Regions from separate parts of the Streptomyces alboniger genome, predicted to be linked through region 3. Evidence: riboswitches for the same ligand, from Rfam matches in the RefSeq annotation. Region 3 holds a riboswitch; each other region holds the start of a gene.
What was found. A riboswitch is a leader RNA that binds a small molecule or an ion and turns the genes downstream of it on or off. The one in region 3 is predicted to bind cyclic di-AMP.
Positions count from the first base shown of each region.

Region 1: another riboswitch for cyclic di-AMP. It lies ahead of CP975_RS26905 (M23 family metallopeptidase); the one in region 3 lies ahead of CP975_RS16650 (M23 family metallopeptidase).
Region 2: another riboswitch for cyclic di-AMP. It lies ahead of CP975_RS32330 (transglycosylase SLT domain-containing protein); the one in region 3 lies ahead of CP975_RS16650 (M23 family metallopeptidase).

Region 1 is NZ_CP023695.1:6,022,587-6,030,149, forward strand. It holds gene CP975_RS26890 (DNA gyrase/topoisomerase IV subunit A) at 1-2,127, opposite strand, end outside; gene CP975_RS26895 (M16 family metallopeptidase) at 2,361-3,713, shown strand; gene CP975_RS26900 (M16 family metallopeptidase) at 3,710-5,095, shown strand; cyclic di-AMP (ydaO/yuaA leader) riboswitch at 5,291-5,452, shown strand; gene CP975_RS26905 (M23 family metallopeptidase) at 5,466-6,269, shown strand; gene CP975_RS26910 (GntR family transcriptional regulator) at 6,477-7,184, shown strand; gene CP975_RS26915 (HPr family phosphocarrier protein) at 7,386-7,563, opposite strand, start outside.
Region 2 is NZ_CP023695.1:7,403,460-7,411,022, forward strand. It holds gene CP975_RS32320 (SigE family RNA polymerase sigma factor) at 1-136, opposite strand, end outside; partial or broken gene CP975_RS32325 (MBL fold metallo-hydrolase) at 532-1,157, shown strand; gene CP975_RS32330 (transglycosylase SLT domain-containing protein) at 1,217-1,954, opposite strand; cyclic di-AMP (ydaO/yuaA leader) riboswitch at 1,958-2,117, opposite strand; gene CP975_RS32335 (RidA family protein) at 2,524-2,919, opposite strand; gene CP975_RS32340 (hypothetical protein) at 3,158-3,784, shown strand; gene CP975_RS32345 (hypothetical protein) at 3,895-4,137, shown strand; gene CP975_RS32350 (S1 family peptidase) at 4,211-5,284, opposite strand; gene CP975_RS32355 (trypsin-like serine peptidase) at 5,611-6,531, shown strand; gene CP975_RS32360 (tellurite resistance TerB family protein) at 6,634-7,185, opposite strand; gene CP975_RS32365 (CsbD family protein) at 7,396-7,563, opposite strand, start outside.
Region 3 is NZ_CP023695.1:3,764,662-3,772,224, forward strand. It holds gene trmB (tRNA (guanosine(46)-N7)-methyltransferase TrmB) at 1-37, shown strand, start outside; gene CP975_RS16640 (PrsW family intramembrane metalloprotease) at 81-1,454, shown strand; gene CP975_RS16645 (aldo/keto reductase) at 1,461-2,405, opposite strand; gene CP975_RS16650 (M23 family metallopeptidase) at 2,472-3,548, opposite strand; cyclic di-AMP (ydaO/yuaA leader) riboswitch at 3,560-3,707, opposite strand; gene CP975_RS16655 (PP2C family protein-serine/threonine phosphatase) at 3,882-5,030, opposite strand; tRNA gene CP975_RS16660 (tRNA-Met) at 5,207-5,280, opposite strand; gene CP975_RS16665 (MFS transporter) at 5,373-6,899, opposite strand; gene CP975_RS16670 (hypothetical protein) at 7,260-7,563, shown strand, end outside.

The DNA.
Region 1 (7,563 bases), 2.3 Mb from region 3:
GATGACCTTCGCGTTGCCGGCGAGCTTGATGCCCGTCATGCCGCCCGCGGGGCGGCCCTGGGGGCGCACCTGGGAGGCTTGGTAGCGCAGCAGCTGGGCGTCGTCCGTGATGAAGACCAGGTCCTCCTCGCCGGTGCGCAGCTCGGCCGCGCCGACGATCCGGTCGCCGTCCTTGAGGGTGATGACCTCCAGCTCCTCCTTGTTGGACGGATAGTCGGGCACCACGCGCTTGACCACGCCCTGCTCGGTGCCGAGCGCCAGGCCCGGCGAGGACTCGTCGAGCGTCATCAGGCAGATCAGCTTCTCGTCCCCCGACAGGGGAAGCAGCTCCGAAACGGGCGCCCCTCCGGAGAGATTCGGCGCGCCCATGGTCTCCGGCAGCTGCGGGAGGTCCACTACGGAGAGGCGCAGCAGCCGCCCCTCGGAGGTGACCGCGCCCACCTCGCCGCGCGCCGTGGCCGGCACCGCGGACACGATCGCGTCGTGCTTGACGCGCTTGGTCTCGCCTTCCGTGAAGGGCTCGCCGTTGGCCGTGCGGGCCAGCAGGCCCGTCGACGACAGGAGCACGCGGCACGGGTCGTCCGCCACCTGGAGCGAGACCGTGGCGGCCGGGGAGCCCGCGGACTCCAGGAGAACCGTGCGCCGGTCCGTGCCGAACTTCTTGGCGACCGAGGCCAGTTCGGAGGAGACCAGCTTGCGCAGTTCGGCGTCCGACTCCAGGATGCCGGTCAGCTCGTCGATCTCGCCGTTGAGCTTGTCGCGCTCGGACTCCAGCTCGATGCGGTCGTACTTGGTCAGGCGGCGCAGCGGGGTGTCCAGGATGTACTGCGTCTGGATGTCACTGAGCGAGAAGTGCTCGATCAGGCGCTCCTTGGCCTGCGCGGAGTTCTCGCTGGAGCGGATGAGGCGGATGACCTCGTCGATGTCCAGGAGGGCGACCAGCAGCCCCTCGACCAGGTGCAGGCGGTCGCGCTTCTTGCCGCGGCGGAACTCGCTGCGGCGGCGCACCACGTTGAACCGGTGGTCGAGGTAGACCTCCAGCAGCTCCTTGAGGCCGAGGGTGAGGGGCTGGCCGTCCACCAGCGCCACGTTGTTGATGCCGAAGGACTCCTCCATCGGCGTCAGCTTGTACAGCTGCTCCAGGACGGCCTCCGGGACGAAGCCGTTCTTGATCTCGATGACCAGCCGCAGACCGTGGGAGCGGTCGGTGAGGTCCTTGACGTCGGCGATGCCCTGGAGCTTCTTCGCGCCGACCAGGTCCTTGATCTTCGAGATGACCTTCTCGGGGCCTACGGAGAAGGGCAGTTCCGTGACGATGAGGCCCTTGCGGCGCGCTGTCACGTTCTCCACGGTCACCGTCGCGCGGATCTTGAAGGAGCCGCGGCCCGATTCGTACGCGTCCTTGATGCCCGTCAGGCCGACGATCTTGCCGCCCGTGGGCAGGTCGGGGCCCGGGACGAACTTCATCAGCGTCTCGAGGTCGGCCCCCGGGTGCTTGATGAGATGGCGGGCCGCGGCGATGACCTCGCCGAGGTTGTGCGGCGGCATGTTCGTCGCCATGCCTACCGCGATGCCCGACGCGCCGTTGACCAGGAGGTTCGGATACGCCGCCGGGAGGGCGGACGGCTCCATCTCCTGGCCGTCGTAGTTCGGCTCGAAGTCGACGGTGTTCTCGTCGATCGACTCCGTCATCAGGGAGGTGGCGTCGGCCATCTTGCACTCGGTGTACCGCATGGCGGCCGGCGGGTCGTCGTTGCCGAGCGATCCGAAGTTGCCGTGGCCGTCCACCAGGGGGAGGCGCATCGAGAAGGGCTGGGCCATGCGCACCAGCGCGTCGTAGATCGACGCGTCGCCGTGGGGGTGCAACTTACCCATGACCTCGCCGACGACGCGGGCGCACTTCACATAGCCGCGGTCGGGGCGCAGGCCCATCTCGTTCATCTGGTAGACGATCCTGCGGTGCACCGGCTTCATGCCGTCGCGGGCATCAGGCAGGGCCCGGGAGTAGATGACCGAATACGCGTACTCGAGGAAGGAGCCCTGCATCTCGTCGACGACGTCGATGTCGAGGATCTTCTCCTCGAACGAGTCGTCGGGCGGCGGGGTCTTCGTGCTGCGGCGGGCCATCGCTGCTGCGGCTCCTTCACCAACAAGTGCGGGATCTGACGCCGACCATTGTGGACTGTCCCACTGACAACGCCGACCACGACCCGTGCGTCGGCGGCATCACTCCTGACTACGCCGAGGGCGGACCGGGAACTTCGTCAGGTGTCCGCACGCTTGCATACAGTGGCAGGACTGGCAGCAATTGTTCTGAACCCAGCGATGATCACGACGATCCAGCGATCGAAGGGACGTACATGCCCATGGGTCACACGGCCACAGCCGAGGCCGGCTCCGGCGGCCTGACAGCGACCGAGCACCGGCTGGCCAATGGCCTGCGCGTGGTGCTCTCCGAGGACCACCTGACCCCGGTCGCCGCGGTCTGCCTCTGGTACGACGTCGGCTCCCGCCACGAGGTCAAGGGGCGAACCGGCCTCGCTCACCTTTTCGAGCACCTGATGTTCCAGGGCTCGAAGCAGGTGCCCGGCAACGGCCACTTCGAGTTGGTCCAGGGCGCGGGCGGCTCGCTCAACGGCACGACGAGCTTCGAGCGCACCAACTACTTCGAGACGATGCCCGCCCACCAGTTGGAGCTGGCCCTGTGGCTCGAGGCCGACCGGATGGGCTCGCTGCTCTCCGCGCTCGACGAGGAGTCCATGGAGAACCAGCGCGACGTCGTCAAGAACGAGCGCCGCCAGCGCTACGACAACGTCCCGTACGGGACCGCCTTCGAGAAGCTGACCGCGCTCTCGTACCCGGAGGGCCACCCCTACCACCACACACCGATCGGCTCCATGGCCGACCTGGACGCGGCCACCCTTGAGGACGCCCGCGCGTTCTTCCGCACGTACTACGCGCCCAACAACGCGGTGCTGTCGGTCGTCGGCGACATCGACCCGGAGCAGACGCTCGCCTGGGTCGAGAAGTACTTCGGGTCGATCCCCTCCCACGACGGCAAACAGCCCCCGCGGGACGGCTCCCTCCCGGAGCGCATCGGCGAGGAGCTGCGCGAGGTCGTCGAGGAGGAGGTCCCGGCGCGCGCCCTGATGGCCGCCTACCGCCTCCCCGAGGACGGCACGCGCGCGTGCGACGCGGCCGACCTGGCGCTGACCGTCCTCGGCAGCGGCGACTCCTCCCGGCTCTACAACCGGCTCGTGCGCCGCGACCGTACCGCCGTCGCGGCCGGGTTCGGGCTGCTGCGCCTGGCCGGCGCGCCCTCGCTCGGCTGGTTGGACGTGAAGACCTCCGGCGATGTCGAGGTCCCGGTCATCGAGGCCGCCGTCGACGAGGAACTCGCCCGGTTCGCCGCGGAGGGTCCCACTCCGGAGGAGATGGAGCGCGCCCAGGCACAGCTGGAGCGCGAGTGGCTCGACCGGCTCGGCACGGTCGCGGGCCGCGCGGACGAACTCTGCCGGTACGCGGTCCTGTTCGGCGACCCGCAGCTCGCCCTCACCGCCGTCCAGCGCGTCCTGGACGTCACCGCGGAGGAGGTCCAGGAGGTCGCCAAGGCCCGCCTGCGCCCCGACAACCGCGCGGTCCTCGTGTACGAGCCCGTGACGGCCACCGACGGCGCCGACGAGACCGACGAGGAAGAGGAGGCGGCGAAGTGAGCGAGGCCGCGACGATGCAGTTCCACCCGCAGCCCCAGGCCGGCCAGGCCAAGCCGTGGGCCTTCCCCGCCCCCGAGCGCTCCACCCTGCCCAACGGCCTCACGGTGCTGCGCTGCGACCGCCCCGGCCAGCAGGTCGTCGCCGTCGAGGTCAACCTCGAGGCGCCTTTGGACGCCGAGCCGGAGGGCCTCGACGGCGTCGCCACCATCATGGCGAGGGCCTTCAACGAAGGCACCGACAAGCACTCCGCGGAGGAGTTCGCCGCCGAGCTCGACCGCTGCGGCGCCACGATGGACGCGCACGCCGACCACCCCGGCGTCCGGGTCTCCCTCGAAGTCCCGGTCTCCCGCCTCCCCAAGGCGCTCGGCCTGCTCTCCGACGCCCTGCGCGCCCCCGCCTTCGCGGACAGCGAGATCGAGCGCCTCGTCCGGAACCGCCTGGACGAGATCCCGCACGAGGCCGCCAATCCCGCGCGCCGCGCCGCCAAGGAGCTGTCCAGGCAGCTGTTCCCGGCGACCTCGCGCATCTCCCGCCCCCGCCAGGGCACCGAGGAGACGGTCACCGCCATCGACTCGGCCGCGGTGCGCGCCTTCTACGAGAAGCACGTCCGCCCCGCCACGGCCGCCCTGGTGGTCGTCGGCGACCTCGCGGGCACCGACCTGGACGCCGTCCTCGCGGACACCGTCGGCACCTGGACGGGCGGCACCGCCGAGGCCCGCCCGATGCCGCCGATCACCGCCGACGACACGGGCCGCGTCGTCATCGTGGACCGCCCCGGAGCCGTCCAGACGCAGCTCCTCATCGGCCGCATCGGCCCGGACCGGCACGACAGGATCTGGCCCGCCCAGGTCCTCGGCACGTACTGCCTGGGCGGCACCCTCACCTCCCGCCTGGACCGCGTCCTGCGCGAGGAGAAGGGATACACCTACGGCGTACGGGCGTTCAGCCAGGTCCTGCGCTCCGCCCCGGACGGCACGGGCGCCGCGATGCTCGCCATCAGCGGATCGGTGGACACCGAGTCCACGGGTCCCGCGCTCGACGACCTCTGGAAGGTCCTGCGCACGCTCGCCGCGGAGGGCCTGACCGACGCCGAGCGCGACGTGGCGGTGCAGAACCTGGTGGGCGTTGCCCCGCTCAAGTTCGAGATGGCCTCCTCCGTGGCCGCCACGCTCGCCGACCAGGTCGAGCAGAACCTCCCGGACGACTTCCAGGCGCAGCTCTACCGGCAGTTGGCGGCGACCGGCACCGTGGAGGCCACCGCGGCCGTCGTGAGCGCCTTCCCGGAGGACCACCTGGTGACGGTCCTCGTCGGGGATGCCGCACAGATCGAGGAGCCCGTCAGGGCGCTCGGCATCGGCGAAGTGAGTGTGGTCACGGGCTGAGTGACAGGTAGGACATATCGGGCCCCGGCGACCTTTTCGGCCGTCGGGGTCCCCATATGTCCGAATTCATATGGAGGTTGCCTGTCTGCCGTGTGGCGTGCGCTACAAAACTCGCGTTCTGTTTGTCGATTGACAGACGGCACGTTTAGCGTCAGTCCGTCTGTTCGTCACGCAGTACGTCGCACCCGCGGCACCGGACAGTCATCGCCGAGTCCCCGTACGGCGCGAGCCAGGGGAGCCGGGGACCCACATGTCCCCTGGGGTGAATCGGGCACCTTGCCGTCAGGCGAGGGGCTCGTAGGAGACCTTCCTGCTCCGAACCCGTCAGCTAACCCGGTAGGCGAGAAGGAAGGAAAGGATCAGCCGCTTCATGGCGTTCACCCGTGCCACCGGGAAGCACCGTCGTCCCAGCCGCCTCACCCGCACCACTGCGAACGTCGCGGGTGTCGCCGCGCTCACCACCACCGGCGTCATCGGCGGCATGGCCGCCCCCGCGCTCGCCGCCGCCGACGACGCGGCCCTCGAGCACACCGGACTCACCCAGGCGATATCCGTCGGCGGTTCACTCGCCGAGACGATCGACGCGCAGGCCGCCGCCCAGCGGCAGGCCGCCGACGACGCGGCCGCCGCCAAGCTGGCCGAAGCGGCCGCCAAGAAGAAGGCCGCGGAGGACAAGCGCAAGGCCGAGGCCGAGGCCAAGGTGAAGGCCAAGAAGGAGCGCGAGGCCAAGGAGCGCGCCGCCCGGGAGGCCGAGCGCAAGCGCCTGAACACCTACGTCTCCCCGATCGCCGGCTCGTACGTCTCCACGGGCTACCAGACCGGTGGCGCCATGTGGTCCTCCGGCAGCCACACGGGCGTCGACTTCCACGCCGCGTCCGGCACCACGGTCCACGCCGTCGGCGGCGGCACCGTCGTCGAGGCGGGCTGGGGCGGCGCCTACGGCAACAACGTCGTGATCAAGATGAACGACGGTACGTACACCCAGTACGGCCACATGTCGTCCCTCAGCGTCACCGTCGGCCAGACGGTCACCCCGGGCCAGCAGATAGGCCTCTCGGGCTCCACCGGCAACTCCAGTGGCCCGCACCTCCACTTCGAGGCCCGCACCGGCGCCGACTACGGCTCGGACATCGACCCCGTGGCGTACCTCCGCTCGCACGGCGTCAACGTCTGACCGCCCCGCACTTCACCGAAGGCCCCGGCTCCCCCGAGCCGGGGCCTTCGTCGTTTCCGGACCGCCCGTTTCCCGGCCCGTCCGCCTTTGGCCAAAAGATATCCATGGATTCCGGCCCGCCATCGGAAAATCCGATGCCCTGCAATAGAGTCGCTGAACGAGCGTCGGTCGACCGCGTTTCGCGGGGATTAAGGCGGAGGTCCGGTCATGCGCATTCCCGCGCACTCGGTATGCACGGCCATCCGGGACGACATTGTCTCCGGTGTCTACGAAAGGGGCGGTCGGCTCGCCGAGGAGCTTCTCGCGCGCCGGTACGGCGTCTCGCGCGTCCCTGTGCGCGAGGCCCTGCGCACCCTGGAGGCCGAGGGCTTCGTCGTCACGCGGCGGCACGCGGGCGCCTGTGTCGCCGAGCCCACGGAGCAGGAGGCCGCCGACCTCCTGGAGCTGCGCACGCTGCTCGAACCCCTCGCCGCGGCCCGCGCCGCCCAGCGCCGCACCGACGCGCACCTCAAGGTCCTGCGCGGCCTCGTCCGGCTGGGCCAGCAGCGGTCACGAAAGGGCCAGGGGGAGGATCTGCGCTCGCTGGACGGCTGGTTCCACGAGACGCTCGCCCAGGCATCCGGCAGCCCCGGCCTCATCACGCTGCTCACCCAGCTCCGGCACAAGATCGCCTGGATGTACGTCGTAGAGCCCCCGGCCGCGCCGGTCGAGTCCTGGGCCGAGCACGCGGCGATCGTCGACGCGGTGGCCCGCGGGGACGCAGACCGGGCCAGGGCGCTCACCACGAGCCACGCGGAGCGGGCGAACTCCGCGCACCGATTGCGCCATTCACCACGGGGCGGGCGTGACGCACCGCGGGGTGGCCGCGTGAGGGATATGCAACATGACGTAAACACGGCGGGCTTCCCGAGTTAACGCACATGTCGTATACAAAGAAGGTGCCGAGGAGAGCATCGCCGCGGGAATTTAGGAGCGGCTATTCGTGCTGCCCGAGGCGGCTATTTGTGCTTTCCGAATAAGTCTGCTGCCTTTCTCGGGAAAACGAAGGGCACCCATAAATCGACGAAGGGCCCACCCCGTATTCCAGGGTGGGCCCTTCGAAGGGAACTGCGTGGTTCAGACCGTCTCGGGGAGCTCCTCAAGGCCCTCCGCGACCAGCTTCGCCAGACGGTCGAGGGCGGCGTCCGCACCCTCGGCGTCGGAGGCGAGCACGATCTCCTCGCCGCCCTGGGCGCCCAGGCCGAGCACCGCGAGCATCGAGGCGGCGTTGACCGGGTTGCCGTCGGCCTTGGCG
Region 2 (7,563 bases), 3.6 Mb from region 3:
GCGCATCCGCGGCCAGGTCGTCGGCGGCATCCGCCTCGCCGGTCAACAGGTGCGCGAGCCGGGCCAATGCGGCGTAGTGCCGCTCGAAGAACGCGTGGAACTCCGCGGAGGCGGTGTCGTCGACGACTGTGCCCACGGGCGATGTCTCCTCGCAGCGGCCTCGGGGCCCCGGAGCCGGGAGCGTGTGCGCGTCATGTCTATGACATATGAATGTCCGGATGAGATCCGCAAGAGTAGCAGTAAGCGACCGCTTGGTCTGCAACGTCGACGCGTGCGGTTCGGTTGCTGCCTGACACGTCCGATCGGCGCATGTGGTGGCTTCGCTGTACGGATCCGCCGGAGCCGGGCTAGCCCTCGCATTGTTCTCAAGCTGGGGCGCTCAGTCCGTCGCTGCGCGGCGGGCATACGCGCGGGCGGCGTCGGGGGAGGTCAGCAGGTCGGCGGCGTCGGCGGCGAACCGCCCCCTTTCCCGTCCCCCTCGTCCCCGTCCGCGTATTCGGTGGCCCGACCGCCCTCTTCGACTACGGCGGCCTGCGCTTTCTCACCGACCCCACGTTCGACGGCTCCGGCGACCACCAGGCCCCGGCCGTCGTGCTGACCAAGACGGCCGCGGCCGACGGCAGCCCCGCCGATCTCGGCCGAGTCGACGTGGTCCTGCTCTCGCACGACGAGCACGCCGACAATCTCGACACCTCGGCCGGGCCCCGCTCGCCGACATCCCGCTGACGCTCACCGCCCCCGGTGGCGGGGAGCGTCTCGGCGAGGCGGCCACGGGTCTCGCCGACTGGCAGTCGGTCGAACTCGAACGCCGGGACGGCGGGCCCGGCACGGTCACCGTGACCGGCGTACCCGCCATCCACGGCCCCGGCCCGCGCGAGGAGGTCGAACCGATCTGCGGCCCACCGGTGCGAAGCGCTCGGCGATGTCCTTGACCGCGTCGAGGGAGAGCGCCCCGCTTCTCCGACGTCTTCGACGGCCGGCTGATCGTCCTGGACAGCGCCCAGGCCGCCGAGGCCGCGAGGATCCTCGACGCCGGCCGCGTGGTCCCCGTCCACTACGACAGCTGGGCCCACTTCACCGAGGGCCGCGACGAGCTGGTCGCCGCCTTCGCCGCCGCCGGTCTCACCGACCGCGTCGACTTCGGCGTACGCGGCTGATCCCACGTACGCCGGGCCGTCGGCATCGCAGGGCGTTTCCTCGCCGCTCTCGCCGGGGCCTAGTACGGACCGTTCACGTTGTCGATCGAGCCGTAGCGGTCGGCCGCGTAGTTGCAGGCGGCCGTGATGTTGGCGACGGGGTCGTAGCTGTCCAGCGACGTGCCCGGCACGTGGTACGCGGCGAACGTGGGGGCGATGACCTGGAGGAGCCCCTTGGACGGGGTGCCGGCGACGGCGTTGGAGTCCCAGTTGTTGATGGCCAGCGGGTTGCCGGAGGACTCGCGCATGATGTTGCGGTGGATGCCCTCGTAGGAACCGGGTATGCCGTGCCGGCCCATGATGTCGAGCGACTCCCTGATCCAGCCGTCGAGGTTGTTGGCGTAGGTCTTCTTCGCCGGGGCTGCGGCCGGCGCGGCCGCACGCTCGGAGCGGTCCGCCCGCTCGGCGGACGCGGGGGAGGCGTCCGCCTTCTTCGCGGGCTCCGCCGGACCCTTCGCGCCGATAGTGAGCTTGAGGCCGGGGTGGATCAGCTTCGGGTCGCCGCCGAGGACGCCGCGGTTGTCCTCGTACAGCTTCTTCCAGCCACCGCTCACGGAGTGCTCCCGGGCGATCTTGGAGAGGGTGTCGCCCGCGACGACGACGTACGCGCTCGCGTCCGCGGCCGGCTTCGGGGCCGCGCCGGCGCTCGTCGCGCCCAGCACCGGCAGGACGAGGACGGCTCCACCCGTGCCCGCGGCGGCGATGCCGCGGTTGAGCGATCTGGACTTCGGACGGCGGTGCTTTCCCTTTGCGGGCATGAAAGAGTTCCTCTCCGTCGCCTGCGAGGTGAGCTGTCGGGTTTGGACGGGAGCTGTCCCGGCGCATTTGAACGCGCCTTCACCCCGAGCCGTTCCGGAAACCGGATCGGCGGCTTACCTGGGTCCCCCGCTCCTGCCGTGTGTGAGTGAGTGGAAGGGTTTCCGGACAGCGGCAGGATTCGGCGTTCCGCCCGGATTGACGGTGACATTAAGCGAGAAAGGCAGGGCGGAACAAGGCGGGAATTCACACAGGCGAATGCGGAGAGTCGTCCTTGGGAGTCAGAACTCCTCGCTCTTTCTGATCAAGAAAGTCAACTCGCTTTGCGGGGAACGGAAATGTGCGCGGGGTCTCTAACGATCACGGCTGTCGGCGTGACCCATTTCACTGAATGGGGCGGGGTGGAATTCGGGGTTATCGTGATTTCCGCTGCAAAGAAGGACATATCGCACCCCCTGTGCCCGTTGGCATGCCACTCCCCGGCGGGTGGCTGCGCCGGAAAAGCAGACTGCTCGTGCCGGTTGACCGGCACGAGCAGAGAATGCGGGGGAATCGCGCCGGTGACGTCACGTCATGCGACGGCTGTTCCTTCCAGTTCCACCAACTGACCGGGGACCGCCAGCCGCGTCACCCCGAGCATGGTGGTGGCCGGTGCCACCCCGGCAGCGCCCAATCGCGATGCCAGCACGCCGTAATGCGGGAACAGCAAATCGACGTCGGTGGTATAGACGTTGAGCCGGACGAGATGCGCGAGGGACATGCCGGCCTCGCTGAGCACCGTCTCCAGATTGTCGAGGCTCAGCGCCAACTGCCCGGCCATGTCGCCGTCGTGCTGAGGCTTGCGGTCGTCATTCATCGCGGTCTGCCCGGAGCAGTACAGGGTCCGCGTGTGTCCGGAAACCAGCTCACCCTGGTTGAACCCCATCTCCAGCGACGAAGGCACCGGGTTGACCGCCGTTCGTTCCACTGCCACAACAGCTCCATTCGATTCATGGGAAGGACGGGCGTCCATCGACGCGTAGGAGCCTCCCAACGAATCACGACACCCTTGGTCATGTATGCGATGGGGATCTGAGCCCCCACCAGCCCCTGCCGCCGCCCGCGCTGTTCGACCAGATCGAGCGGTATTCCAGCAGTGACTTGCGTTCGAGGCGCTCTGCCGATTGAGTCACCCTCCACACCGAGGAACACAGGATCAGGAACACATGAGCACTCAGCGCACCACGCGGTACCGCCGGCACATCGGCCTCGCGGTCCTCGCCACCCTCACCGCCGTCTCCCTCGCCGCGTGCGGAGGCGGCTCCGGCAAGAAGAGCCGGTCCGGCGGGGCCGGCGGGTCCTCGGAGTCGAGCGAGGCGCCGAAGAACCTCAAGCTCGGGCAGGCAGGGCCGGCACAGGAGATCACCAGATACGAGAAGACCGGCAAGTTCTCCCTCACGCCGACGAAGGTCACCCTCGGCAAGCCGGCGGACCTCGACGAGCTGAACGACAAGAAGAAGTACAAGGACCTGAAGGTCGCCTGGATCTACGTGAAGGCCGAGCACGTGGGCGGTTCCGCGGTGAAGGAGCCGATGGTGATGGGCAACGTGAGCGGCGAGACCTCCGCGGGCGAGCCCGCGACGCAGTTCCTCCTCATCGGCGACCTCTCCAGCCGTCCCTCCGACTGCCTCGGCAACGACGGCACGAAGAGCCTCGGCAGCGACGACATATGGAAGAAGGGCGAGACGCGCACCCTGTGCGAGCCGTACCTCATCCCCGCCGACACCACGCTGAAGGCGGTGACGTACTCGCAGGGGTACTACAAGGAGCCGATCAAGTGGGCCGTACGGTAGGAACCGGAGGTCCGTTCGGGTGGAGAGGGTGTGCTGTGCCGTTACGCGGCCCTGCTGCCGCGGCAGGTGACATAGCGACAGTATCTGCGTATTCCAGGAGGAATATACTCATGCGCGTTCGCTCGACCATCCTCGCCGCCGCTCTCACCGTGTCCGTCCTGGCCGTCGGCGCAGGCGCGGCCGTCGCCGACGACGACCACCACCGCTACAACCCGCGCCACGAGACGGGCTACGACCACGAAGGGTTCGCCGGTACGTACGACAACGTCGGCGGCCCGTGGGGCATCACCTGGTCCACGGCCGCGGGCTACGACCACGAGGGCTTCGGCCACAAGGCCGGCGGCCGGCACTGACGCATCCGCGGGCGGCGCGGTGGTGAGGAGGGATTCAGCCCTCCTCACCACCGCGCTTCGTGTGGGGCGTACTTCAGTCGCCCTCGTCGCCCATCGTGGCGCCGACGGCGGCCAGTGCGGTGGTCACGGGCTGGAAGAATGTCTCACCGCCCGCGGTGCAGTCGCCGCTGCCGCCCGACGTGAGCCCGATCGCGCTCCCGTCGCCGGTGAACAGCGCGCCCCCACTGTCTCCCGGTTCGGCACAGACGTCCGTCTGGATGAGTCCGGAGACGGTGCCTTCCGGGTAGTTCACCGTGGCGTTCAGCCCAGTGACCGCGCCGTCCCGGAGCCCGGTGGTGCTGCCCATGCGGAACACTTCCAGCCCGACCGCCGCGTCGGCGGCCCGCACGATCTGGGTGGGCTGACCGTTACCCGTGTCAACGGTGCTCGGGGCGTCCGTGGCCGGATCGTCGTACGTGACCAGCGCGAAGTCGCCGTCTCCCGGGAACGTCGCGGCCTGGACGGTACCGATGGGCGCGCCGTTCGGGTCCTCCGACCACTGCTGGGCGGCGACCCCGCAGTGCCCCGCGGTGAGGAACCCGGGGCTTCCGTCCCCGGCCGTCACATTGAAACCGAGCGAACAGCGCGCGCCACCCCCGAAGATGGCGTCGCCCCCCGCGGCGAACGGTTTGAACTCGCCTTTGGACTTCTGGATGCGGGCCATGCCCGCGCCGAGGGATTCGACGGTCCTCTCGAGCCTGTCCCACCGTTCGCCGGTGACAGTGCGGTCAGCGGTGACCAGGACCTGGTTGGTCCTGGGGTCTATGGACCACGAGGTTCCGCTCACGCTGGCCCGGCTCCTCAGCGTCTCGGTGGCGTCCTTCAGTTCACCGGCACTGTGGGTGACGCTCCGCACCACGGCGCCCGCCCTTCTCACCTGGGCACCCGCTTCGTCCCCGCCGCCCGCGACATTGACGATGAGCTGCCGCTTCTCCCTGTCGTAGAAGGCTCCGCCGTAGGCATCGCCGAGTTGTGAGGCCAGCGGCTGAACGAGCCGTGTCGCCGATGCCGCGCTGAGCCGCTTGGCGGCGGACGCCGAAGCGGCCTCCTCCCCGGACGGTGAGGCGTTGGCGTGCTGGAGCAACAGAGCTGTCGCCACCGTGCCCATCGCCACAGCCCCTGCCAGAGCAGCCTTTCGCTTGGGTATGCGCTTGTGCCTCAAGTCGTCGCCTCCTGCGCGGATGCCGAGCCCGATCACCGGCCGAAGCCGGGAGTGTGTTCGGCCCCTGAATACGGATGAGACGAGAGGTGCGTTCACGGGCGTGGGGGAAATGCGGCTGACGATCGCCGGGCCGGCTGTGTCACAGATCGTCGACAGTGCCAACTGAACAGCGGCCTTCCCCTCTCTTGGAGTGCGGGCCGGCAGCCAGCGACCGCCGACTGCCGATCGCCGACTGCCCATCGCCGACCGCACCAGCCGAGGAGAGTCCCGCCATGCCCGAGACAACCACGTACCCGACCCGGCGACTTCGTGGCCGCGCCACGGGACTGGCCGTGGCCGCCACGGCTCTCGCCCTCGCCGCGCCGGTCCAGGCAACGGCAGTGACCCACACGGCGCCCGCCGCCTCCGCCGGCCCGGTCTCCGTGCTGAAGTACACCGCACAGGAGCGCAAGGAGGCCCTCGCCTACTGGACACCCGCCCGCATGAAGGCCGTTGGCGAGTCCGTGGACCTCGGTCCGACCGGTCCGAAGGCCAAGCCGTGGCGCGGCACCACCCTGAAGACCGTCGGGCGGCTCTTCTTCGTCAACGCGAACGGCGCCGACACCTGGTGCACGGCCACTGCCGTGAAGAGCGCCAACCGCTCCGCAGTGATGACGGCCGCCCACTGCGTGCGCCGCGGCTCCTCGCCCGCCAACACCAACATCTCGATGGTCTTCGCGCCCGGTTACAGCAAGGGCAGGACGCCGTACGGCACCTTCGCCGTCCGCTCGGCCGCGACCCCGCGCAGCTGGGAGACGGATTCCACCAACGACATGTCCACGCTGACCGTGGACGCCGACAAGACCGGCAAGAAGCTCACGGACGTCGTGGGCGGTCAGCCCGTCGCCTTCAACCGGCCCGTCGGCGGCACCGTCTCCTCCTTCGGCTACTCCGCCACCCGCCCGCAGCTCGGCGAGGAACTCCTGCGGTGCGTCGGCACGGCGAAGAAGGAGCACGGCACGCAGGGCATCCCCTGCGACATGAGCGGCGGCTCCAGCGGCGGCCCGTGGCTGGCGGACTTCAACGCCACCACCGGCAAGGGCGTCCTGGTCTCGGTCAACAGCTCGCTGGACTCCCTGACGCCCACCAAGATGTACGGCGAGGTGCTGGGCGCCACGGCCAAGAAGGTGTACGACCGGGCCCAGGGTCTCTGAGCGAAGACCCAGAGCGTCCGACGAGATGACGCAGGGGCCCGCACCTCTCAGGTACGGGCCCCAACTGTGCGGAAGCTCAGCTGCGCGGAAGTCTCAAGGGGATCAGAGGCCGAACTCCTGCGGCGACACACCGAGCGCCGCGCACGCCTCGCGCAGGACCTGCTCCTCGGCCGGGGCGATGTACCCGTCCGCGCCCGCGACGACGAAGCCGGTCTGTACGACCGCCTTCGCCTCCGCCGGCTTCTTCGCCGCCTTGGCGATCTCCTGCATGACGGCGGTCTTGCCCTGCTGGAAGTTGAACGACAGCTGGTCCACGTGCTTGTTGAACCGCTGCCGCAGCTGGTCGGGCGGGAAGTTCTGAAGGACGTCGTTCTGGAGGATCAGCGACTCCACGTGCTGCCGCTCGGCCGGGTCGACCGACCCGTCGGCCGCGGCGACCAGGGCGCACATGGCCATGCTGGCGTCTCGGTAGGCACCGCTCTTGAGTTCCGTCTTGAGGGAGGTGAGCTGGGACTTGAGCACGCCGACGAGCTGCGCCTTCGAGCCCGAGCCGGACCCCGACCCCGGCCGCCCGTGGCCGCCGGAGCCACGGGCTCCCTGCGACTGCTGCTGAAGACCCTTGGCCTGGTCCTTGATCCGGTCCCACATCGCCATCCGTGCCACCTCGGCTAAACGTTCGCTTGTCCGCACGCGGTCCGCGCGTCCCTGTGCCAACGTCTTCCCGCCCCCCGAAGTTCCGACGCCGGGAAGGCGACATGAGAACGCCGAGAAGATGTCGAGGAAGGGCGTCGGGCCGACACGCGTTGGGGGCGCCCCCTTGAGAGGGCGCCCCCAACGCGCTTGCTGCCGGTCGTCCGGTCGGTGTCAGTGCCGACCGGCGTCCTTGATCTTCTCCTTGGCCTGGCGTGCGTCACCCTTGGTCTGGTCGGCACGTCCCTTGGCGGTAAGGCGTTCGTTGCCCACGGCGCGCCCGGCCGCTTCCTCCGCCTTGCCGACGGTCTGCTCGGTCTTCGCCTTGGCCTTCTCATCGGC
Region 3 (7,563 bases):
GGCCCGCGAGGACGCCGGAACAAGCCCCCGGATCTGACACCCCGTCGCGGCCACCCGTATCCCTCGTTAGGGTCAACGACGTGGCCACCAGTCCTCCGTATCCGATACCCCCCGAGGCCCCCGCCCCGGGGGAGCTGCGCCGCGCCCACTGGTGGCAGCGGCGCGCGATACGGGCGGCCGGGCTCGTCACGCTGCTCGCCCTCTCCGGCCTGGTGATCCTCGCCCTGGTGAGGGAGCAGACCGGCACCGAGGGCTTCCTCGTCGGGCTCGGCCTCGCCACGGTTCCTGTACCGCTGCTCGTCGCCGCGTTCCGCTGGCTGGACCGGGTGGCGCCGGGACCCTGGCGGAACCTCCTCTTCTCCTTCGCGTGGGGTGCCTGCGCGGCCGCGCTCATCGCGATCGTCGCGAACAGTTTCGCGATCCGCTGGATAGCCACCGCCACCGCCGATCCCCACAGCGCCGACACCCTCGGCGCCACGGTCATCGCCCCGATCGTCGAGGAATCGGCCAAAGCGGCGGCGATACTCCTCGTCTTCCTCTTCCGCAGACGGGACTTCACCGGCCTCGTCGACGGCGTGGTGATCGCCGGGGTGACCGCGACCGGCTTCGCGTTCACCGAGAACATCCTCTACCTCGGCAACGCCTTCGTCACCGACCAGCTCAGCCGCGACAGCGGCCTCGCCTCCGTGACGGCCGCGACGTTCTTCGTACGCGTGGTCATGTCACCCTTCGCGCACCCGCTGTTCACGGTCCTGACCGGCATCGGCTTCGGCCTCGCCGCGTTCGCCGCCGAGCGCCATCACCTGCGCCGCGTGCTGCTCCCGCTCACCGGGCTGCTGCTCGCGATGGGCATGCACGCGCTGTGGAACGGCTCCGCGGTCTTCGGGCAGTACGGCTTCTTCACCGTGTACGCGCTGATCATGCTGCCCTCCTTCGGCCTGCTGACCTGGCTGGCGATCTGGACCCGGCAGCGCGAACTGCGCCTGATCCGCGCGGAGCTGCCCGCGTACACGGCGGCGGGCTGGCTCACCCCGCCCGAGCCGTTCGCGCTCGGCTCGATGCGCGCCCGCGCGCTGGCCCGTGACTACGCCTCGTACACCTGGGGGAAGGCCGCGGCCCGCACGGTCGTGGAGTACGAGATGTACGCGACGTCGCTCGCGTTCCTGCGCCACCGGGGCCGGCGCGGCAGGGCGGGACCCGACTTCGTCGTACGCGAACGGGAACTGCTCGAAAAGCTCTGGGAGCGCCGCGAACCGGCCCGCCCCGCCCTGGCCTACGCGGCCCGCGCGACGGCCCCGGTCATGCTCCCCATGCCCATGCCCATGCCCATGCCCATGCCGTACGCCGGGTACGGGTACGGGTACGGGCACACGTACGGGTACCCGGGTCACCCCCAGGCCCCGTACGCGGGGGCTCCGTACGTCCAAGCCCCGTACAACCCCTACCGCTCGTAGCCGCCGCTAGGCCGAAGCCGCCGTGAGCGCCGCGGTCTCCGTCTCCGTCAGTTCCACGTCCGCCACCGCCAGCAGGGCCGGCAGCTGCTCGACCGTGCGTGCGGATGCGATCGGTGCCGCCACGGTGGGCTGTGCCGCCAGCCAGGCGAGCGCCACGGTCGCGACCTGGACGCCGCGCTCCGCCGCGATCGTGTCGAGCGCGGCGAGGACACGGTCGCCCCGCTCGCTGCCCACGTACTCCTCGACCCGTCCGCTGCGCGCGCTCTCGACCCGCGCGCCGGGGCGGTACTTGCCGGTGAGGAAGCCGGACGCGAGCGCGTAGTAGGGGACGGCCGCGAGGCCGGAGCGGGAGGCGACCGCCTGGAGCGGACCCTCGTAGGTGTCGCGGGAGACGAGGTTGTAGTGCGGCTGGAGCGCGACATAGCGCGCGAGGCCCTCGCGGTCGGAGAGGTCGAGGGACTCCTGGAGCCGCTCGGGGCTGATGTTGGAGGCGGCGATCGCGCGCACCTTGCCGGCCCTGACCAGCTCGTCGAGCGCCCCGATGATCTCCTCCACCGGGACCGACGGGTCGTCGTAGTGGGTGTAGTAGAGGTCGATGTAGTCGGTGCCCAGGCGGCGCAGGGACGCGTCGACGGCCCTCTTGACGGTGTCGGCGGCGAGCCCCTGGTACTCGGGGTGGGCGCCGGCCTTCGTCGCGATGACGACATCGGAGCGGTTGCCGCGCTCGGCCAGCCACTCGCCGATGACGGTCTCGGACTCGCCGCCCTTGTTGCCCTCCACCCAGTACGAGTAGGCGTCGGCGGTGTCGATGAAGTTGCCGCCCGCCGCGGTGTAGGCGTCGAGGACGGCGAAGGACGCGGTCCGGTCGGCGGTCCAGCCGAAGACGTTGCCGCCGAGGGCGAGCGGGAAGACTTCGAGGTCGGATGCGCCGAGGGTACGAAGAGGAGTCATGCATTCCTCAACGTCCTTGCCGGAAACCGAATTCCGGAGGCCTGCCCAAAGAAGCGTCAAGTCCGCTCAGGGGTTGAGGCCCTTGCTCCGCAGCCAGGCCAGCGGGTCGATGGCGGCGCCGCCGGAGGTGCGGACTTCCAGGTGGAGGTGGGGCCCGGTGACGTTGCCGGTCGCGCCGACGCGGCCGATGACGTCGCCCGTGCTGACCTTCTGCCCGACGCTCACGTTGAGGGAGGACTGGTGGCAGTACCAGACCTCGGTGCCGTCCGACAGCTCAAGGACCGTGCGGTAGCCGTACGCGCCCGCCCAGCCGGCTTCCTTGACGGTGCCGGTGTGCACGGCCTTGAGCGGGGTACCCGTCGGCGCGGCGAAGTCGAGACCGGTGTGCTGACCGGAGGACCACATCGAGCCCGAGTCACCGAAGTGCGAGGTCAGGGTGTACGAGGAGGTGGGGATGGCGTAGCTTCTCGCGAGCTTGGCGCGGCGCTCGGCCAGGGCCTTGGCCTTGCGGGCCTCCTCCTCCTTCTTCTTCTTCGCGGCGGCCTTGGCGTCGGCCTCGCGCTCGGCTTCCTTCTGCTGGGCGGCGGCCTCCTCGGCGGCCTTCTTGGCGGCGGCCTCCTCGGCCGCGGTCCGCACCGCGTCGTCCGCCTGGTCCTGCTGGCTCTCGGCCTGCTGCATGATCCGGGCGCGCAGGGCCTCGCCCGCGTCGGAGGTGCCCTGCCCCGCGTCGGCGGAGGTCATACCGGCGGTCGTGAGCGGGGCGCCGGCGGGGACGGCGTCGGAGCCCGCGGCGTCCGGAGCGTCGTCGGATATCAGGGAGCCCACGCCCGGAAGGGACTTGGCCTCCGGCAGCGAGTCCGTGACGGTGCCCAGGTCGGGCATCGATAGGGAGACGGGGGGCTTGCCGTCCTGCGCGGTGGCGATGCCGCCCGCGCCGACGGCGGCGATGACGCCGACGCCCAGCACGGTCGAGCTGCGGGCGAGGCCGCCGCCGCCCTTCTTGTGCACACGGTGCCTGCCGCGGACGGGACGGACGGACTCCTCAGTGGGATTCCATTCCTCCCAGGTCTCTGGGTCGTACCCACCGAACTCGTCGTCGTTCGGTACGTACACGGCTTGGGGGGCAGGCCGGTTGGACGCCACTGGGGCGCACTCCTTTCCTTCCTTCTCGCCTACCGGGTTAGCTGACGGGTTCGGAGCAGGAAGGTCTCCTACGAACATCTGGCACGGATGCACAGATGCCCGATTCACCCCAAGTTGGTGGTTCCCCGGCTCCCTTGCGGGATTAGGCGTGTGCGCACGGAGCCGCCTCTAGTGACGGCTGGGACGACCGCGCTGCGTTATCGAACGTTAATAGACAGTGGGTCCGTATTCCAAGCTGTTCCGGTTGATCGTTAACGCGGACCCCCGCCCACCCGCCACCGGAACTTCACATTCCCTTGACACGACGTCACTTGTTATGCAGAGGGGTGCACTTCAGTCACGGCCGGTGACCTCGGCGTCCCCGGCCGTCGGCCGCCGCACCGCGAGCAGCGCCATGTCGTCCGTCGCCGCGCCCCCGGTGTGCCGCCGCACCTCCTGCGCGAGCGCGGCGAGCAGCGCGTGCGGCCCCTCGCGGCCGGGGAAGATCCGCCCGCCGAGCCGGGTCGCGGGATCGTAGAACTCCCCCGCTGCGTCCCGCGCCTCCGAGAGGCCGTCCGTGTAGAAGAGCAGCATCGCGCCGGGCGGGAACTCCGACTCGTCCGCCCGGTCCGGCCAGAACCCCAGCTCACCCATGCCGAGCGGCAGCGCGGGCTCGCTCGCGGAGAGCACACACAGCCGCCCGTCGCCGCGCAGCAGCAGGGGCGCCGGGTGCCCTCGGTTGACCAGCCGTACGAGCCCTTCGCCGTGCCGGATCTCCGCGAGGACGGCGGTGGTGAACCCCTCGAAGGCGTCGAGCCCGTCCCGCCGGGTGCCCTCACGCGCGAGCGCCCGCTCCAGGCGCTCCGCCACGGCCTCCAGAGTGGCCTCCTGCTCGGCGGCCTCCCGGAACGCGCCGATGACGACGGCGACGGCCGCCACCGCGCCCATGCCCTTCCCCCGTACGTCACCGACGACGAGCCGTACGCCGTGCGGGGTGTCCTGTACGGCGTACAGATCGCCGCCGATGAACGCGTCGGCCTGCGCGGCCTCGTACCGCGCCGCGATGTCGAGCCCGCCGATGCGGGGGTCCGGCTGCGGCAGGACGGCCCGCTGGGTGGCCTCGGCGATGGAGCGGGCGGTGGCGAGACGGTCGTTGCCGCGATGGATGACGCCGTTGATGACGATCGCGAGGGCGGCGACGGTCGCCACGGTGACCAGTTCGGTGACGGCCTCGACATGGCTGGTGTTGGTGTTGCCGTAGTGCAGCACCAGGACGGAGACGGAGGCCGTGATGCCCGTGAGGACGGTGTTGAGCAGCGAGTAGAAGGGAGCCGCGATCAGCGGGGCGGCCGTGAAGAGCGGGGCGGCGGTGAACTCGGCCGGGGTCGAGGCGTCGTACACGATGCCGACGGTCAGGAGCAGGAGGGGCAGGGCGCGGACGAAGGCCCGCTCGTGCGCGGTGGTTCCGCGGGTCCCACCGCCGGTTCCTCCACGCTGCCCCACCGCTTGTCTCCCGCCGAGTCCGCGCCCATCACCGCGCTGCACTCAGGCTTCCCGGAGCGGGGTGCGGGGGCGACCTGGTGTGGGCCGAGCGGGTTACGCACGTCCTGCCCCGGCACACGGAGCCGGAAAACACCCAGGGCCGGAAGCGATGAACGCTTCCGGCCCTGGGTCTTCAGTAGCGGGGACAGGATTTGAACCTGCGACCTCTGGGTTATGAGCCCAGCGAGCTACCGAGCTGCTCCACCCCGCGTCGGTAAACACAACTGTACGCCATCCGGAGGGGTGGTGCGAACCAATGCCCGAGGGCCCCGCTGAGCGGGGCCACCCGGGCCCGACGGGCGTCTAAGCCGCCGTGGTCAGCTCACCGCTGCGCGCCGCTTCGGTCTCGGTCTCCTCCGGGGTGGCCTCCTTGCGGTCCCTGATGAGGAGGACGGCGAGGGCGGCGGCGGCCAGGACGCCCGCGGCGCCGGCCCAGAAGCTGGCGGACATCGCCTCGGTGAAGGCCTCGCGGGCGGCCGTGGCGAGGGCGTTGTCGCCGGTGGACGCGGCGAGGGCGAGCGCGTCGGAGACGGAGTGGCTCGCGTCGGCGGGGGCGGAGTCGGGCATCGCGTCGGTGTAGGTGCGGGAGAGGACCGTGCCGAGGACGGCGACGCCGAGGGCCGCGCCGGCCTGCTGGACGGTGTCGTTGAGTGCGGAGCCGACCCCGGCGTGCTCGGCGGGCACCGCGCTCATCAGCGCGGCGGTCGCGGCCGGCATCGCCAGGCCGCCTCCGATGCCGATCAGGACCATGGCCGCGGCGAGCATCCAGAACTCGGCGTCCGAGGGCAGCGAGGCGAGCGCCCCGAACCCGGCGGCGATGACGGCCAGGCCGAGGGCGGTCATGGGCCGGTTGCCGATCTTGTTGCCGAGGGTGGCGCCGATGCCGTTGAAGAGCAGGGTGGCGACGGCCATCGGGGCGAAGGCGAGGCCGGTCTCGGCGGGCGTGTAGCCGAGTACGAACTGGAGGTACTGGGTCAGGACCAGCATCAGCCCGCCGTTGGCGAAGGTCAGCAGGACGAGGGAGAAGCTGGCGCCGCTGAAGACACGGTTGCGGAAGAGGCCGAGCGGGACCATCGGCGAGTCGCAGCGGACCTCCCAGATCCCGAAGGCGGCCAGGGCGAGGACGGCGACGCCGAGGGAGACCTGCGTACTCGTGTCGTCGAGCCCGGCCTTGGCGGACTCGATGATCGTCCACACCAGCGCGGTCATCCCGACCATCGAGAGGATCATGCCGAGCGGGTCGGCCTTGCGGGCGGGGCCCTTGGACTCCGGCATGAGGACGAGGGCGGCGACGATGGCGAGGAGGGCGATCGGGACGTTCATCAGGAAGACGGCACCCCACCAGAAGTGGGCGATCAGCACACCGCCGAGCACGGGCCCGCCGACCAGACCGACCACGGCCACCGCGCTCCAGGCACTGATCGCCTTGCGCCGCTCCTCGTCGTCGAAGACGGTGATGAGGATCGACAGCGTGCTCGGCATCACCAGGGCGCCCCCGATACCCATCAACACCCGCCCCGCTATGAGCTGTTCGGGATTCTGCGCGACGGTGGCCAGCAGGGAAGCGGCCCCGAAGAGGACGAGCCCCACGACCATCACCCGCCGCCGCCCGAACCGGTCGGAGAGGCTTCCCGCGGTGAGCAGCAGACCCGCGAAGACCAGGATGTACGACTCGATGATCCACTGGATGTCCTGGGCGTCCGCGCCCAGGTCCTCGGCGATCGGCGGGACCGAGACGGTCAGGACCATGTTGTCGACGACCAGGACCAACGTGCTCAGGCAGAGCACGATCAGGATGAGCCAGCGGCGCGGATGACGGCGCTCTTCCATCGTGGAACCCCTCAGGACTTGGGCGGCACGCCTGCTGCGTACGACGTGCCCTCGTTGCGAACACTGTACGCACAGCGCACGGTGTACGCAAGGAGCGAACGTCATACGCACTACATGGGAGCACCGTCGCTGGCCTGCGGTTCACGGGCAACGAGAGGGGGGTGGAATGACCGCTTGTCGTAGAGATCGCCCCGCGGACGCAGGCGGCTCATCGCTCACCGCAGCGCGCAGCGGGGCTTCGGGCGGCAGGTGGCGGTCCGGCCCGGCTAGCTCTCGGGCAGCAGGACCCGGCTAGCTCTCGGGCAGCAAGCCCGGATCGGTGCACAGCCCGCGCAGGCGCAGCAGTACGGCGCCGCGCGCATGGGCGAAGACCGCCTCCCGCTCAAGCAGCCGGGAGCGGGTGACCACGGCCTGACCGAGCCGGCCGAGGAGCAGTTGTCCGGCCGACGCTGCATCTGGTGCATGGCCAGCCTCAGCAACAACACCGCCATCGACCTCGGGGCGCGCGAGGAGATCGCACACGGCAGCGCCACTCGCTGGTTCCCCCGCAGCTGCCGCGCCTGCGGCTTCCAGCACATCTACCAGGCGCTCCTCGACCACACCCAGAACTGTGAGCAGCGCGCCGACGACCTCACCCGCTGCACCGCCGGTACGGCGCTGCGCA